DNA from 2 places in the Streptomyces sp. NPDC048258 genome. Region 2 is predicted to be linked to the other one. Evidence: riboswitches for the same ligand, from Rfam matches in the RefSeq annotation. Region 2 holds a riboswitch; the other holds the start of a gene.
The links. A riboswitch is a leader RNA that binds a small molecule or an ion and turns the genes downstream of it on or off. The one in region 2 is predicted to bind S-adenosylmethionine.
Positions count from the first base shown of each region.

Region 1: linked by a shared signal. The riboswitch ahead of thrC (threonine synthase) and the one ahead of ACGFYQ_RS03665 (aminotransferase class V-fold PLP-dependent enzyme) in region 2 are both predicted to bind S-adenosylmethionine.

Region 1 is NZ_JBICZH010000001.1:19,473-26,772, reverse strand. Features, by position in the region: gene groL (chaperonin GroEL) at 1-377, opposite strand, end outside; gene ACGFYQ_RS00140 (cold-shock protein) at 683-889, opposite strand; gene ACGFYQ_RS00135 (MoaD/ThiS family protein) at 1,272-1,550, opposite strand; gene thrC (threonine synthase) at 1,585-2,889, opposite strand; SAM riboswitch class I at 2,907-3,063, opposite strand; gene ACGFYQ_RS00125 (glucosyl-3-phosphoglycerate synthase) at 3,250-4,200, shown strand; gene ACGFYQ_RS00120 (trehalose-6-phosphate synthase) at 4,247-5,695, shown strand; gene otsB (trehalose-phosphatase) at 5,905-6,753, opposite strand; gene ACGFYQ_RS00110 (DUF3263 domain-containing protein) at 6,787-7,023, opposite strand; gene ACGFYQ_RS00105 (extracellular solute-binding protein) at 7,136-7,300, opposite strand, start outside.
Region 2 is NZ_JBICZH010000001.1:784,860-792,159, reverse strand. Features, by position in the region: gene ACGFYQ_RS03665 (aminotransferase class V-fold PLP-dependent enzyme) at 199-1,620, opposite strand; SAM riboswitch class IV at 1,841-1,957, opposite strand; gene trpD (anthranilate phosphoribosyltransferase) at 2,235-3,299, opposite strand; gene ACGFYQ_RS03655 (cytochrome bc complex cytochrome b subunit) at 3,475-5,106, opposite strand; gene ACGFYQ_RS03650 (Rieske 2Fe-2S domain-containing protein) at 5,103-6,161, opposite strand; gene ACGFYQ_RS03645 (c-type cytochrome) at 6,158-6,967, opposite strand; gene ACGFYQ_RS03640 (heme-copper oxidase subunit III) at 7,044-7,300, opposite strand, start outside.

The DNA.
Region 1 (7,300 bases), 770 kb from region 2:
ACGGCCTCGACGGCCTTCTCGATGCCGCGCTTGAGGGCCATCGGGTTGGCGCCGGCGGCCACGTTGCGCAGGCCCTCGCGGACGAGCGCCTGGGCCAGGACGGTGGCGGTGGTCGTACCGTCGCCCGCGACGTCGTCCGTCTTCTTGGCGACTTCCTTGACCAGCTCGGCGCCGATCTTCTCGTACGGGTCCTCGAGCTCGATCTCCTTGGCGATGGAGACACCATCGTTGGTGATCGTGGGCGCGCCCCACTTCTTCTCAAGGACGACGTTGCGACCCTTGGGGCCAAGGGTGACCTTGACGGCGTCGGCGAGCTGGTTCATCCCACGCTCGAGACCGCGCCGGGCCTCCTCGTCGAACGCAATGATCTTGGCCATCTGAAGTGGTCCTCCCGGACAGCGGTGGATTGCTCCCGGACCGCGCCCGCGCCCGCGACGGACGGCCTGCGTGCCCGGCGGTTCCTTCCCGCCGGACCCTGCGGGCCTCACCGACCCGGTCCTCGTGTGGTAGCACTCTCACCTGGAGAGTGCTAACGCCAATGATTAGCACTCGACCCCCTCGAGTGCAAGCGGCTTGGGTGAACGCCCCCGTGAACGGCCCCCTGAACGCACGAGGGGCCCACACCCCGTGTCCAGGATGTGGGCCCCTCTTACGTACGCGTGGGCGGTCGATCGCGCCAGGACTAGCCGAGTGCGAGCTTGACCATGTCCGCCTGCGGACCCTTCTGGCCCTGCGAGATCTCGAACTCGACCCGCTGACCCTCTTCAAGGGTGCGGTACCCGTCCATCTGGATGGCGCTGTAGTGGACGAACACATCCGCACCACCGTCGACCGCGATGAAGCCGTAGCCCTTCTCCGCGTTGAACCACTTGACGGTGCCCTGAGCCATGCCTAACTCCCCTATTACTGGCCCTTGCGCAGGAACGCACTTCGCGCTCCCGGGTCAGAACTTGCGTCGGAACGCGTCGACCGAGGCTGAATGTATCTGCGCCGGTGCTGTCTGCAACAGGTCAATCCGACGAGAATTCAGGACACCCAGAAACATTGAAATAGAGTGAAAATTTGGCATATGGCAGGGCAACTCGGACCCGGCAAATCTCACCAAAGCCCCATACCGCGCTTGCATATTGACTGAATGTCAACCCTGCCGCGGCCCGTTCATATGCGGCGGGCAAGTCCAGCGGAGGGGACTTCCCCAACTCTACCGCGCCCAATCAAGCAGAATTGCCCCCTCCGCTTTTAGCGGAGGGGGCAATTACGGTTTTCGCGTGTCAGCAGCCGCCGGCGACGGCGGGAATGATCGACACACCGGCGCCGTCCGGCGTCGCCGCCTCCAGCCCACCCTCGAAGCGCACGTCGTCGTCGTTGACGTAGACGTTCACGAAGCGGCGCAGCTTGCCCTGGTCGTCCAGGACACGGGCGGCGATGCCCGGGTGGCTCTTCTCCAGCGACTCGATGACCTCGGCCAGGGTCGCGCCCTCGGCCGGGACCTCGGCCTTGCCGCCGGTGTAGGTGCGCAGGATGGTGGGGATGCGGACGTTGACGCTCATGGCGCTACTGCCTTTCCGGTGTGCGGGGGGAGGGTCAGGCCAGGCCGGCGGCGCGGAACGCGTCCAGGCTCGGGCGGATGGTGGCGGTCTGGCCGCTGTCCGCGACCACCGCCTCCAGGGTCTTGAGGCCGTCACCGGTGTTCAGGACGACGGTGGTCAGCGCCGGGTCGAGCTGCCCGTTCTCGATGAGCTTCTTCGTGACGCCGACGGTCACGCCGCCCGCCGTCTCGGCGAAGATGCCCTCGGTCTGCGCGAGGATCTTGATGGCCTCGACGACCTGCTCGTCGTTGACGTCCTCGACGAAGCCGCCGGTGCGCCGCGCGATGTCCAGGACGTACGGGCCGTCCGCCGGGTTGCCGATGGCGAGGGACTTGGCGATGGTGTTCGGCTTCTGCGGGCGGACCACGTCGTGGCCGGCCTTGAAGGCGGTGGACACCGGGGAGCAGCCCTCGGCCTGGGCGCCGAAGATCTTGTACGGCTTGTCCTCGACGAGGCCGAGCTTGATCAGCTCCTGCAGACCCTTGTCGATCTTCGTCAGCTGCGAGCCGGACGCGATCGGGATGACGATCTGGTCGGGCAGCTGCCAGCCGAGCTGCTCGCAGATCTCGTACGCCAGGGTCTTGGAGCCCTCGCCGTAGTACGGGCGCAGGTTGACGTTGACGAAGCCCCAGCCCTCGCCCAGCGGGTCGCCGATGAGCTCGGAGCAGAAGCGGTTCACGTCGTCGTAGTTGCCCTCGATGCCGACCAGGTCGCCACCGTAGACACCGGCCATGACGACCTTGCCCTGCTCCAGGTCGTGCGGGATGAACACGCAGGAGCGGAAACCGGCCCGGGCGGCGGCGGCGCCGACGGCGCCGGCCAGGTTGCCGGTGGAGGAGCAGGACAGGGTGGTGAAGCCGAAGGCGCGGGCCGCCTCGACGGCGATCGCGACGACGCGGTCCTTGAAGGAGTGCGTCGGGTTGCCGGAGTCGTCCTTGACGTAGAGCTTGCCGGTGACACCGAGCTCCTTGGCCAGGTTCTCCGCGTCCACGAGCTTGGTGAAGCCCGGGTTCAGGCTCGGCTTGGAGGCCACGTCCGCGGGGACGGGCAGCAGCGGCGCGTACCGCCAGATGTTGTTCGGGCCGGCCTCGATCGCGGCGCGCAGGGCCTCGACGTCTTCAGATGAACCCGTGCCGGTCGGGAGGTCGTAGGCGACTTCCAGAGGTCCGAAGCACTCGACGCACGCGAAGATGGGTCCGAGCTCGAAGCGGGTACCGCACTCGCGACAGGAAAGGCCGGTGGCAGGTCCGAGGTCGACGGTTCCGGTTCCGGCAGAGGTGGCGACAGTCTGTGCAGCCATGATGGCGAGGCCCTTTCTCCTCATCTTCCCCATGGCGCACTTCGCCATGAGACGGAATTGGCACCTTCCCTAGCCGGGGACCTCGCGGAGGTGCGTGAAAACGCATCGCGAGAACCGACTGGAGGGTTGCCGGGGCTTCAACGGGCCGTGTCCCTCTGCCCCTCTGGATGAGCGGTATGGCACCGGGCCGCGCGCTCTGTGGCGCGTCCGGGCGTTTGTGCGCGAGGACCCCCGGCATGCGGTGGTCCTCTGCGTTGTTCAAGACTGTAACCGAAGGGCCGGGCGGTTGAGACAGCCGTCCGAACCGCGAGATGGATCACAAATCGGTCCAAACAAGTGACGATGCAGGGAGTACCGAGGGTGCTGGAAGAGGTGGAGCGCTGGCTGGCCGACCGCTCCTGGTCCGCCGCCGACCGACCGCTCGACCAGCTGCTGGACCGGAAACGGGCGGCTGGGACCACGGTCAGCGTGGTGCTGCCCGCGCTCGACGAGGAGGCGACGGTCGGCGCGATCGTCGAGGTGATCCGGCGCGAGCTGATCGAGGGACTGCCGTACCCCCTCGTGGACGAACTAGTGGTCATCGACTCGGGCTCCAGCGACCGGACGGCGGAGGTGGCGGCGAAGGCCGGCGCCCGCGTCGTGCACCGCGACGAGATCCTGCCGCGGATCCCGGCGCTGCCCGGCAAGGGCGAGGTGCTGTGGCGCTCCCTGCTGGCCACCGCCGGGGACATCGTCTGCTTCGTCGACGCCGACCTGCGGGACTTCTCGGCCGACTTCGTCTCCGGGATCGTGGGGCCGCTGCTGACCGAACCGGACGTGCAGTTCGTCAAGGCGATGTACGACCGCCCGCTGGGCGACGCCCCCGGCCAGGGCGGCCGGGTGACGGAGCTGGTGGCGCGCCCGCTGCTCAACCTGCACTGGCCGCAGCTGGCCGGCTTCGTCCAGCCGCTGGGCGGCGAGTACGCCGTACGCCGCTCCCTGCTGGAGCGGCTGCCGTTCCCCGTCGGGTACGGCGTCGAGCTGGGCCTGCTGGTGGACGCGCTGCACACGGTCGGGCTGAACGCGCTGGCCCAGGTGGACGTGGGCGTACGGGTCCACCGCCACCAGGACGGGCAGGCGCTGGGCCGGATGGCCGCGGCGATATACCGCACCGCGCAGCTGCGGCTCTCGCGCGGTCATCTCGTACGGCCGGAGCTGACGCAGTTCGAGCGGGGGCCGGACGGGTTCGTGCCGCGGACGTACGCGGTGGACACGGAGGAGCGGCCGCCGATGCTGGGCGTCAAGGAGTACGCACTGCGCAGCGTGGCGTGAGGGATCGTACGGTTTGAGCGGGCGCGGGCCGGGCTAGGTTGGCCGCATGGCTTCTCAGGTACTCGTTGCAGCGAACCGCGGCCCGCTCTCGTACGTCCTCGCCGCCGACGGCACGCTCAGTGCCCGGCGCGGCGGGGGCGGTCTCGTCTCCGGACTCTCCGCGGCCCTGGCCGAGCAGCCGGACGCGGTGTGGATCTGCGCGGCCCTGTCGGAGGCGGACCGGGAGGCGGTCCGCCGGGGCGTGGCCGAGCCTGGCGTCCGGATGCTGGACATCGATCCCACGGTGTACGACGACGCGTACAACGGCATCGCGAACTCGGTGCTGTGGTTCACCCACCACCACCTGTACGACATCCCGCGCACGCCGGTCTTCGACGCGGAGTTCCGCCGGCAGTGGGGGTCGTACGTCGCCTACAACCAGGCCTTCGCGGCGGCCCTGGCCGAGGAGGCGGCGGAGGGCGCCTGTGTCCTGGTGCAGGACTACCACCTGGCGCTGGTGCCGGGGCAGTTGCGGGAGCTGCGGCCGGACCTGCGGATCGGGCACTTCACGCACACGCCGTGGGCCTCGCAGCAGTTCATGCACATGCTCCCGGACGACATCCGGCGGGAGCTGGTGTGGGGGATGCTCGGGGCGGACCGGCTGGGCTTCCACACCTACGAGTGGGCGCTCGGCTTCATCACCAGCGCGCAGTTCGAGGACGCGAGCGGCGTCGCGCGGACGCACCTGCCGAGCGGGGAGGACCCGCTGCGCGGGGTGAAGCACATCAAGGCGGGCGGCGAGGCCCGGTTCACGCACGTGACCAAATACCCCCTGGGGGTCGACGCGGACGAGCTGCGGGCGCTGGCGCACCGGCCGGAGGTGGACGACAAGCTGGCGGCACTGCGGGCGGAGGTCGGCGACCTGAAGACGATCGTCCGGGTGGACCGGACGGAGCTGTCGAAGAACATCCTGCGGGGCCTGCTGGCCTACCGGGAACTGCTGACCACGCACCCCGAATGGCGCGGCCGGGTGGTGCACCTGGCGTCCGCGTACCCGTCGCGGCAGGACCTGGCGGTGTACCGGGCGTACACGGAGTCGGTGCGGGAGCTGGCGGCCGCGATCAACGAGGAGTTCGGCACGGCGGACTGGCAGCCGGTGCACGTGTCGGTGCAGGACGACTTCGCGCGCTCGCTCGCGGCGTACCGGATGGCGGATGTCGCGCTGGTGAACCCGGTGCGGGACGGGATGAACCTGGTGGCGAAGGAGATCCCGGTGGTGTCGGAGGCGGGGTGCGTGCTGGTGCTGTCGACGGGGGCGGGGGCGTACGAGGAGCTGCGGCAGGACGCGCTCACGGTGAACCCGTACGACGTCACGCAGACGGCCGAGGCCCTTCACGCGGCGCTGTCCATGCCGGACGCCGAGCGCGCGGACCGCACGAAGCGCCTGGCCGCGGCCGCCACCGCCCTCCCCCCGGCCGAGTGGTTCACGGCCCAACTGTCCGACCTCCAGGCCTGACCGCGGCCCGCCTACTGGGGCTCCGCCCCAGACCCCGCGCCTCAAACGCCGGCGGGGCTGGATTGCCCGCAGGGCAATTTCAGCCCCGCCGGCGTTTGAGGCGCGGGGGTCCGGGGGCAGCGGCGCCGCACCCACCCAGCCCCTCCGGCGTTTGAGGAGCGGGGTACGGGGCGGAGCCCCGGATCCTTGAGCCCCGGCGGCGGCGCGGGTCAGGCGCGCAGGGCCTCGGCCAGGTCGGAGAGGAAGGCCGCTACCGCGCCAGGGCCCGGGAGGACCAGGTCGGCGCGGGAGGCCAGCTCCGGAACCTCCGCGGAGCCACTGCACACCAGCAGCCCCGGCAGACCATCGGCCCTCCGCTTCTCGACCGCCGAGTACGCGGCAAGGTCACCCAGGTCGTCCCCCGCGTACAGCACCGGCCCCGCGTCCGTCTCCGCCAGGAACTCCGTCAGGGCGACGCCCTTGTCCGTGCCCGGCGGCCTGAGCTCCAGCACGGCCCGGCCCGGTTCGACCATCAGCCCGTGCCGCGCGGCCAGCTCGGCCAGCGGTTCCCGGAGCGCCGCGAAGGCCGCCTCCGGGTCCTCGGCGCGGCGGGTGTGGACCGCCAGCGCCCGGCCCTTCTCCTCGATCCACGTGCCCCGCCAGGCCCCGATCGAGTCCAGGAATCCCGGCAGCTCGGCCCGGACCGCCGCCACCCCGGGGTGCTCGGCGGGGGCGTGGACGATCCCGGTGACGGCGTCCCAGCGCTCGGCTCCGTAGTGGCCGAGGACCACCAGGTGTTCCAGTCCGGGGACCCCGGCGAAGCCCCCGTAGCGGACGGCGACGCCCGCCGGCCGGCCGGTGACCACGGCGACCGAGGCCACCTCGGGGGCGAGCGCGGCGAGGGCGGGTACGGCTCCGGGGTGGGCGCGCGCCTGGTCCGGGTCCGGGACGATGTCGGCGAGGGTCCCGTCGAAGTCCAGGGCGATCACGGACCGGCGGGGTGCGCGGAGCAGGGCTTCGAGTCCCTCGCGTCCGGCTGCGGTGACGGGCATCGGCAAGTCGTGCGGATGGCTCCCCATACGGACGACCCTAACGGCCCAGCCGCGTGACGGCTATCGCCTGGCCCGCTGCGCCTCGCGGATGCGCCGCAGCCGGTTCACCGTGCCCGGGGCGTGCGCCAGCGCGCGGGGGTCGTCCATCAGCGCGTTGAGCAGCTGGTAGTAGCGGACCGGGGTCATCCCCAGCCCCTCCCGTATCGCTCGCTCCTTGGCCCCGGGCCCGGGCCAGGTGCGTCCCTCGTACGCGAGCACCGCGGCCTCCGTGGCCGTCAGCTGCCCCTCGTCCGTCATACGGCCAGATTAACGCCGCCCACCGACACCGCCCCGACCGCCCGGTCCGCCGAGCGCCGCCCGGCCCGCGCCTGCCCGCGCCGGGCCCGCGCCGACGCGGGTCAGCCCCTTGTCAGCGCGGATCGGCCGCCCGCGCGGACGCCGCGATCTCCTCCAGCACCTGCGCCGGCTGCCCGCCCGGCTGGACGGTCTTGCCGATCTTCTGCTTGATGTCCTCGCTGACGCCCGCCCAGGACTTCTTGCCGGCCGGGTAGAGCCGCGAGCTCGGCAGCGCGTC
Region 2 (7,300 bases):
CCGGGACGTCTCCTCGGCTCGCGCACCAAGCCTCGTCACGGCGTTCAGCCGTGGTTGCGCGCTCGTCCTGCGGGGACGCCCCTGCGCGCCCCCGCTCCCCCCGGCATGCAAGACCCCGCCCGGGTGCGGGGGGAGTCGATTCACACCCCGCACCCGGGCGGGACCCCGCCCCGCCGGCGATTGAGGCGGACAGCAAGCTCAGACCGCCGGGACGCAGCGGCCCTCTTCCGTGCGGTACTGCCACTTCGCGCCGTCCGCGACGAGTTCCTTCACCGCGCGGACGAAGCGGGCCACGTGCTCGTCGGGGGTGCCGGCGCCGAAGCTGACGCGGATGGCGTTGAGGGAGCGCTCGCCCGGGGCGGCCTCCGGGGCTCCGCACTCGCCCTGGGCCTGGGGCTCGCTGCCCAGCAGGGTGCGGACCAGGGGGTGGGCGCAGAAAAGGCCGTCGCGCACGCCGATGCCGTACTCGGCGGAGAGCGCCGCCGCGAAGTGGGAGCTGTTCCAGCCGTCCACCACGAAGGAGATGACGCCGACGCGCGGGGCGTCGTCCCCGAAGAGGGACAGGACGCGGACCGCCGGGACATCGGCCAGGCCCTCGCGGACCGTGGCGATGAGGTGGCGCTCCCGGGCGACCAGGGCATCGAAGCCCGCCTCGGTCAGGGCCTTGCAGGCGGAGGCGATGGAGTAGACGCCGATGACGTTCGGGGAGCCGGCCTCGTGGCGGGCGGCGGTGGTGTTCCACTCGACGTCCACGCCGCCGTCCTCGCGCCGGGCGACCTTGCGGGAGGCGCCGCCGCCCGCGAGGTACGGCTCGGCGTCACGCAGCCAGTCCGCGCGGCCGGCGAGGACGCCCGAGCCGAAGGGGGCGTAGAGCTTGTGCCCGGAGAAGGCGACCCAGTCCACGTCCAGGTCCTGTACGGAGACGGGGTGGTGCGGAGCGAGCTGGGCGGCGTCCAGGACGATCCGCGCGCCGTGGGCGTGCGCGGCCGCCGCGAGTTCCTTCACCGGCCACAGCTCACCGGTGACGTTGGAGGCGCCGGTGACGCAGACCAGGGCCGGGCCGTAGGGGTCCCGGTCGGCCAGCGCCCGCTCCAGGGTGGCGACGGCCTCGTCCGGGGTGCGGGGCGCGTTGAGGTAGGTGACCTGCGCGTTCGTCCAGGGCAGCAGCGAGGCGTGGTGCTCGGTCTCGAAAACGAACACCTGGCAGTCGGCCGGGAGCACGGCGGCGAGCAGGTTCAGGGAGTCCGTGGTGGACCGGGTGAAGACCACCTGGTCGGAGGGGCGGCAGTCGAGGAACTCGGCGACCGTGACGCGGCTCTGCTCGAAGAGGTCGGTGGAGAGCTGCGAGAGGTAGCCGGCGCCGCGGTGCACGCTGCCGTAGTACGGGGCGTACGCGGCCACGTCGTCCCAGACCCGCTGGAGCGCCGGGGCGCTGGCCGCGTAGTCGAGGGCCGCGTAGGTGACCTCGCCGCCGGTGACGAGCGGGACGGTGACGTCCCGGCCGAGGACCGGCAGCGGCTCGGCACAGGCGGGGTCGACGGCGGTTGCGACGGCGGTGGCGGCGGTGGTCGCGGTGGCGGCGACGGCGGTGGCGGCAGCGGCGTTCAGGGATGCGGACATGGCGGAATCTCCCGGCAGGCAGGGGTGAATGGCTTCGGTGTGCCCGTACGCGACGCGGGTACGGCTCGGCGGCCGACCGGGGTACGGGAAGTCCTCGGACGAAGGCGGGTACACGGAAGTGACCCTGATCCGAGGGTTGAAGAAGGGGCGGAGTCGCCCTATCGCATTCGCTTGCTCACGGAAAACGCTCCTCGAGAGACCAGGACCCCTGGTGTCGAGGGATCCGCGCTTGCCGTAGACCTCGCTGCCTACGACCTGGTCATCACCCGGGGCACCCCGCCACGGAAGGAGGGTTGCCGGACAGCAAGCCGGGGCCTAAACGCTGTCACTCGTGACCTGTCCAGCATCCTGCCACATGATCCCCCGTACGCAAGACCCCGGTCCGAATGGCGGACCGGGGTCTTGGCCGAAAACGATCAATCGGAATCAGGCGCGCTGCGCGCTGCGCGCACGCTACGCGTTGCTCGCCGCCACCCACCGCCGCCTTCTCCACGCCGTGCTCGCACCGCTCGGCCGCGGGCGGCCTCGCGGGCTTCGCCCGGCTGCGCCGGCCTCCGGCCGTCGACACGCGGGGCCGGGTCCGGGAGGCCACGCCCCCCGGACAGCGGCGCACGCTAGGCGTTGCTAGCCGCCACCCATCGCTCCAGCGCCGCGCGGGCCGCGCCCGAGTCGATCGACTCCGCCGCGCGGGTGATGCCCGCCGCGAGCTGCTCCTCCAGGGTGCCGGTGCCCGGGTCCAGCGCGACCAGGGCCGCCGCCGAGTTCAGCAGGACCGCGTCGCGGACCGGGCCCGTCTCGCCGGAGAGGAGGCGGCGGGCGACATCCGCGTTGTACGAGGCGTCCGCGCCGCGCAGCTCCGACACGTCGACCAGGGCGATGCCGACGTCCCGCGGGTCGAAGGCCTGCTCCGAGACCTTGCCGTCCCGGACCCACCACACCCGCGAGGTCGAGGTCGTGGTCAGCTCGTCCAGGCCGTCGTCACCCCGGAAGACCAGCGCGGAGGAGCCCCGCTCGGCGAGCACGCCCGCCACGATCGGGGCCATCCGGGCGTCGGCCACGCCGGTGGCCTGCGCCCTGACCTTCGCCGGGTTGGTCAGCGGGCCGAGGACGTTGAAGGTGGTCCTGATGCCCAGTTCCTTGCGCGCCCCCGCCACGTGCCGCAGCGCCGGGTGGAACTTCACCGCGAAGCAGAAGGTGATGCCGGCCTCCTCGGCGACCTCGACGACCCGCGCGGGGGTGAGGTCGAGGTTGACGCCGAGCTTCTCCAGGACGTCCGAGGCCCCGCTCGCGGAGGACGCGGCCCGGTTGCCGTGCTTGACCACCTTGGCGCCGGTACCGGCGACCACGATCGCCGACATCGTCGAGATGTTCACCGTCTTGGCCCCGTCGCCGCCGGTGCCGACGATGTCCACCGTCGGGCCCGACACCTCGATCAGGTTGGCGTGCTCGTACATCGCCCGTACGAGGCCGTTGATCTCGGCGACCGTCTCCCCCTTGGCCCGCAGCGCGACCGTGAAGCCGGCGATCTGGGCGTCGGTGGCCTCCCCGCGCATGATCTTGTCCATGGCCCAGGCGGTGTCGTCCGCACTCAGGTCCTGGCCGGTCAGCAGGGCGTCGAGAACGCCCGGCCAGCCACGGGCCGCCACGCTGTCGCCGCCTGCCGGGGTCACAACGTTCATGGTCCGCTCCTGCTGCTCATCGGGGATTCCGTCGTCGAATGGGAACGGCTTCAGCCTATCCAGCCACGGAGACGGCAAAGAGCCCCGTCCCAGACACTGGACGGGGCTCTCGCCGTGGCGACACCAGGACTGACCGAAATCAGTCCCTCATTCGATCAAGCGGCCGAACGGGAGATCAGTGGTGGCCGTGGCCGCTCTGGATCTCCTTGTACTCCTCCACCGTGGGCTTCGGAATCTGGTTGCCCTCGGCGTAGAAGCCCTTGCTGAGCTTCGCGCGCAGCTTCTCGCCGAGCTTCACCTTGCGCTCGACACCGTTCTCGTCGACCGTCGGGCCGATCTCGACCGGCTCGTAGGTGACGTACGAGGTGAGCGTGTGCAGCTTGTCCTGCGAGAGCGGCTCGTGGACCTCGATGAACTCACCGTGCGGCAGGCGCTTGATGATGCCGGTCTCGCGACCGTGCAGCACCTTGTCCCGGTCCCGGCGCTGGAGGCCGAGGCAGATCCGCTTGGTGGCGATGAAGGCGAGGACCGGGACGACGAAGAAGCCGATCCGGACGAACCAGGTGATCGAGTTGATCGAGAGGTGGAAGTACTGCGCGAACATGTCGTTTCCACCGCCGATCAGCAGGACGATGTACTCCGCGATCCAGGCGACACCGAAGGCCGTACGGGTCGGGACGTTGCGCGGGCGGTCCAGGATGTGGTGCTCGCGCTTGTCCCCGGTGACCCAGGACTCGATGAAGGGCCAGACGGCGATCGAGCCCAGCACCAGCGGGAAGAGCAGCAGCGGGATGAACACGCCCAGGACGAGCGTGTGGCCCCACAGGTTGATCTCCCAGCCGGGCATGGCTCGGATCAGGCCTTCCGGCATACCCATGTACCAGTCGGGCTGCGCACCGGTGGACACGTGGTCCGTGCGGTACGGGCCGAGCGCCCAGATCGGGTTGATCGAGGCGATGGCCGCGATGGCCGCGATGACACCGAAGACCAGGAAGAAGAAGCCTCCGGCCTTGGCCATGTAGACCGGCAGCAGCGGCATGCCGACGACGTTGTTGTTCGTCTTGCCGGGACCCGCGAACTGGGTGTGCTTGTGGTAGAAGACCAGGATCAGGTGGGCCACCAGCAGGCCCATCATGATGCCGGGCAGCAGCAGGATGTGGATCGAGTAGAACCGCGCGACGAAGTCGCCGCCCGGGAACTCTCCGCCGAAGAGGAAGAACGACAGGTACGTGCCGATGACCGGCACGGACAGGATCGCGCCCTCCATGAAGCGGACACCGGTGCCCGACAGCAGGTCGTCCGGCAGCGAGTAACCGGTGAAACCGGTGAACATGCCGAGGACCAGCAGCAGGAAGCCGAAGATCCAGTTGACCTCACGCGGCTTGCGGAACGCGCCGGTGAAGAAGACGCGCATCATGTGCACGACCATGCCCGCGACGAAGATCAGCGCGGCCCAGTGGTGGATCTGCCGGATGAGCAGACCACCGCGGACGTCGAAGCTGATGTCCAGCGTCGAGGCGAAGGCCTCGGACATCAGGACGCCCTGCATCGGCACGTACGAGCCGTGGTACACGACCTCGTTCATGCTCGGGTGGAAGAACAGCGTCAGGTACACACCCGTGAGGATGATGATGATGAAGCTGTAGAGGCAGATCTCACCCAGCATGAAGGACCAGTGGTCCGGGAAGATCTTGCGCATGTTGGACTTGGCCAGGCTGTAGATGCCCAGGCGGCCGTCCGCCCAGTCCGCTACGCGCTCGCCGGCGGGCGCTTTGCGCGCCGTCTTGGACTCAGTGGCAGTGCTCATCCGCGCTCCCAGAAGGCAGGACCGACGGGCTCTTCGAAGTCGCCGAGCGCTTCGAGGAAGCCTTCGTCATTCACGCCGATCCGCAGCTGCGGAAGCGCGTGACCGGCCGGGCCGAAGATGACACGGGCGCCGTCGGAGAGGTCGAAGGTGGACTGGTGGCACGGGCAGAGCACGTGGTGCGTCTGCTGCTCGTACAGGCTGATCGGGCAGCCGACGTGGGTGCAGATCTTGGAGTAGGCCACGATGCCCTCGTGGGACCACTCCAGCTCCTGCTTGTCCTTGATGTCCTCCGGCTTGATGCGGACGATCATCAGGGCGGCCTTGCCGATCTGGACCTGGAAGTCGTGCTGATCCTCCTCCAGGCCTTCCGGCATGGCGAAGGTGAGCGAACCGACGAGCACGTCCTCGGGACGCAGCGGCTCCATCGTGTTCTGGTTGATGAGCAGCTTGCCCTTGGCCCACAGCGTCGTGCGGAGCGACTTCTCGGGCATCGGACCGGTGTCGCGCAGGAGCATGACGGCGGACAGCGGCAGCACGGCCAGCGCGCCCAGCATCGTGTTGCGGATCAGCGGACGCCGGCCGATGCCGGACTCGTTCGCGCCGTCCGCGAAGTCCTGCATGACCTTCGCCTTGACCTCCGGCGAAGCGGCGATCGGGTGACGGTCGTCGGCGACCTCGACGTCGGACATCAGGGTGCGGGCCCAGTGGACCGCGCCCGCGCCGATGCAGAAGAGGGCCGTGCCCAGGGTCATGCCCAGCGCGAAGTTGAGCGCGCTCACCTTCCCGATGGGGAAGATGTACACGATCTTGCTGACCGGGATGACCACGTAGGACGCGATGAACGCGACCGTGGCCAGGATCGACAGCGTGAACAGCATCGCGACGGTGCGCTCGGAACGCTTCGCCGCCCGCTCGTCGATGTCCTGGATGCGCGGCTTGTGGACCGGAAGGCCCGGGTCGGCGAACGGGTCGTCCGCGACCGCTACGGCACCGTGGTGCGCGTCGCCCTGCTCACTCGGCAGGTGCTTCTCTTCGGGAATCTCTTGGCTACTCATGACTTCTTGGCCTTAGCGGTGTGGGCCGCGACCCAGACGGCGACAGCGATCAGCGCACCCAGACCGAAGATCCAGCCGAACAGACCCTCGGAGACGGGGCCGAGGCCACCGAGCTTCAGGCCGCCAGGGCTGACCGACTTCTCGCCGTTCACGTTCTGGATGTACGCGATGATGTCCTTCTTCTGCTTCTCCGGCATGGTGCTGTCCGGGAAGGAGGGCATGTTCTGCGGGCCGGTGAGCATGGCCTCGTAGACGTGCTTCGGCTCGACGCCCTCAAGGTTGGGGGCGTACTTGCCGTTCGTCAGCGCGCCGCCCTCGCCGGTGAAGTTGTGGCACTGCGCGCAGTTGTTGCGGAACAGCTCACCACCCTTGGCGATGTCGGCACCCGCCGGGTCGTACTGCTTCTCGGTCGGCACGACCGGGCCGGCGCCGAGGGAGGCGATGTACGCGGCCAGCTGGTCGATCTGCGCCTGGGTGTAGATGTTCGGCTTCTTCGGCACCTGGGCGCCGGGCTGCTGGGCGGGCATGCGGCCCGTGCTCACCTGGAAGTCGACGGCCGCGGAGCCGACGCCGACCAGGCTGGGGCCGTCAGTGGAACCCTGACCGCCGGTTCCGTGGCAGCTTGCGCAACCCACGGCGTAGAGCTTCTTGCCCTCCTCGATGGCGAGGGACTGGGCGGTTTCATCGGCCTGCGCCTTGCCCGCGGGAGCAAAGGCGGCGTACAGCCCCCCAGTGGCCGCCAGCGCGAGGAGTAGAACGACGACCGCCGCCAGCGGATGGCGTCGTCGTGCGGAGAGCTTTTTCACGGATTACCCCGGTGTCAGGATCTTCTGCGTCGGTGTGTCTGGATGGAGTGCCGGGTCTGGCCCGGTGACGTGTTCGCTACTTGATCAGGTAGATCGTGGCGAAGAGGCCGATCCAGACGACATCGACGAAGTGCCAGTAGTAGGACACGACGATGGCCGACGTGGCCTGTTCGTGGGTGAACCTCTTGGCCGCGTACGTCCGGCCGAGGACCAGCAGGAAGGCGATGAGACCGCCCGTCACGTGCAGCCCGTGGAAGCCGGTGGTCAGGTAGAACACCGAGCCGTACGGACCGGACGAGAGGCTCAGGCCCTCGTGCTTGACCAGCTCGGTGT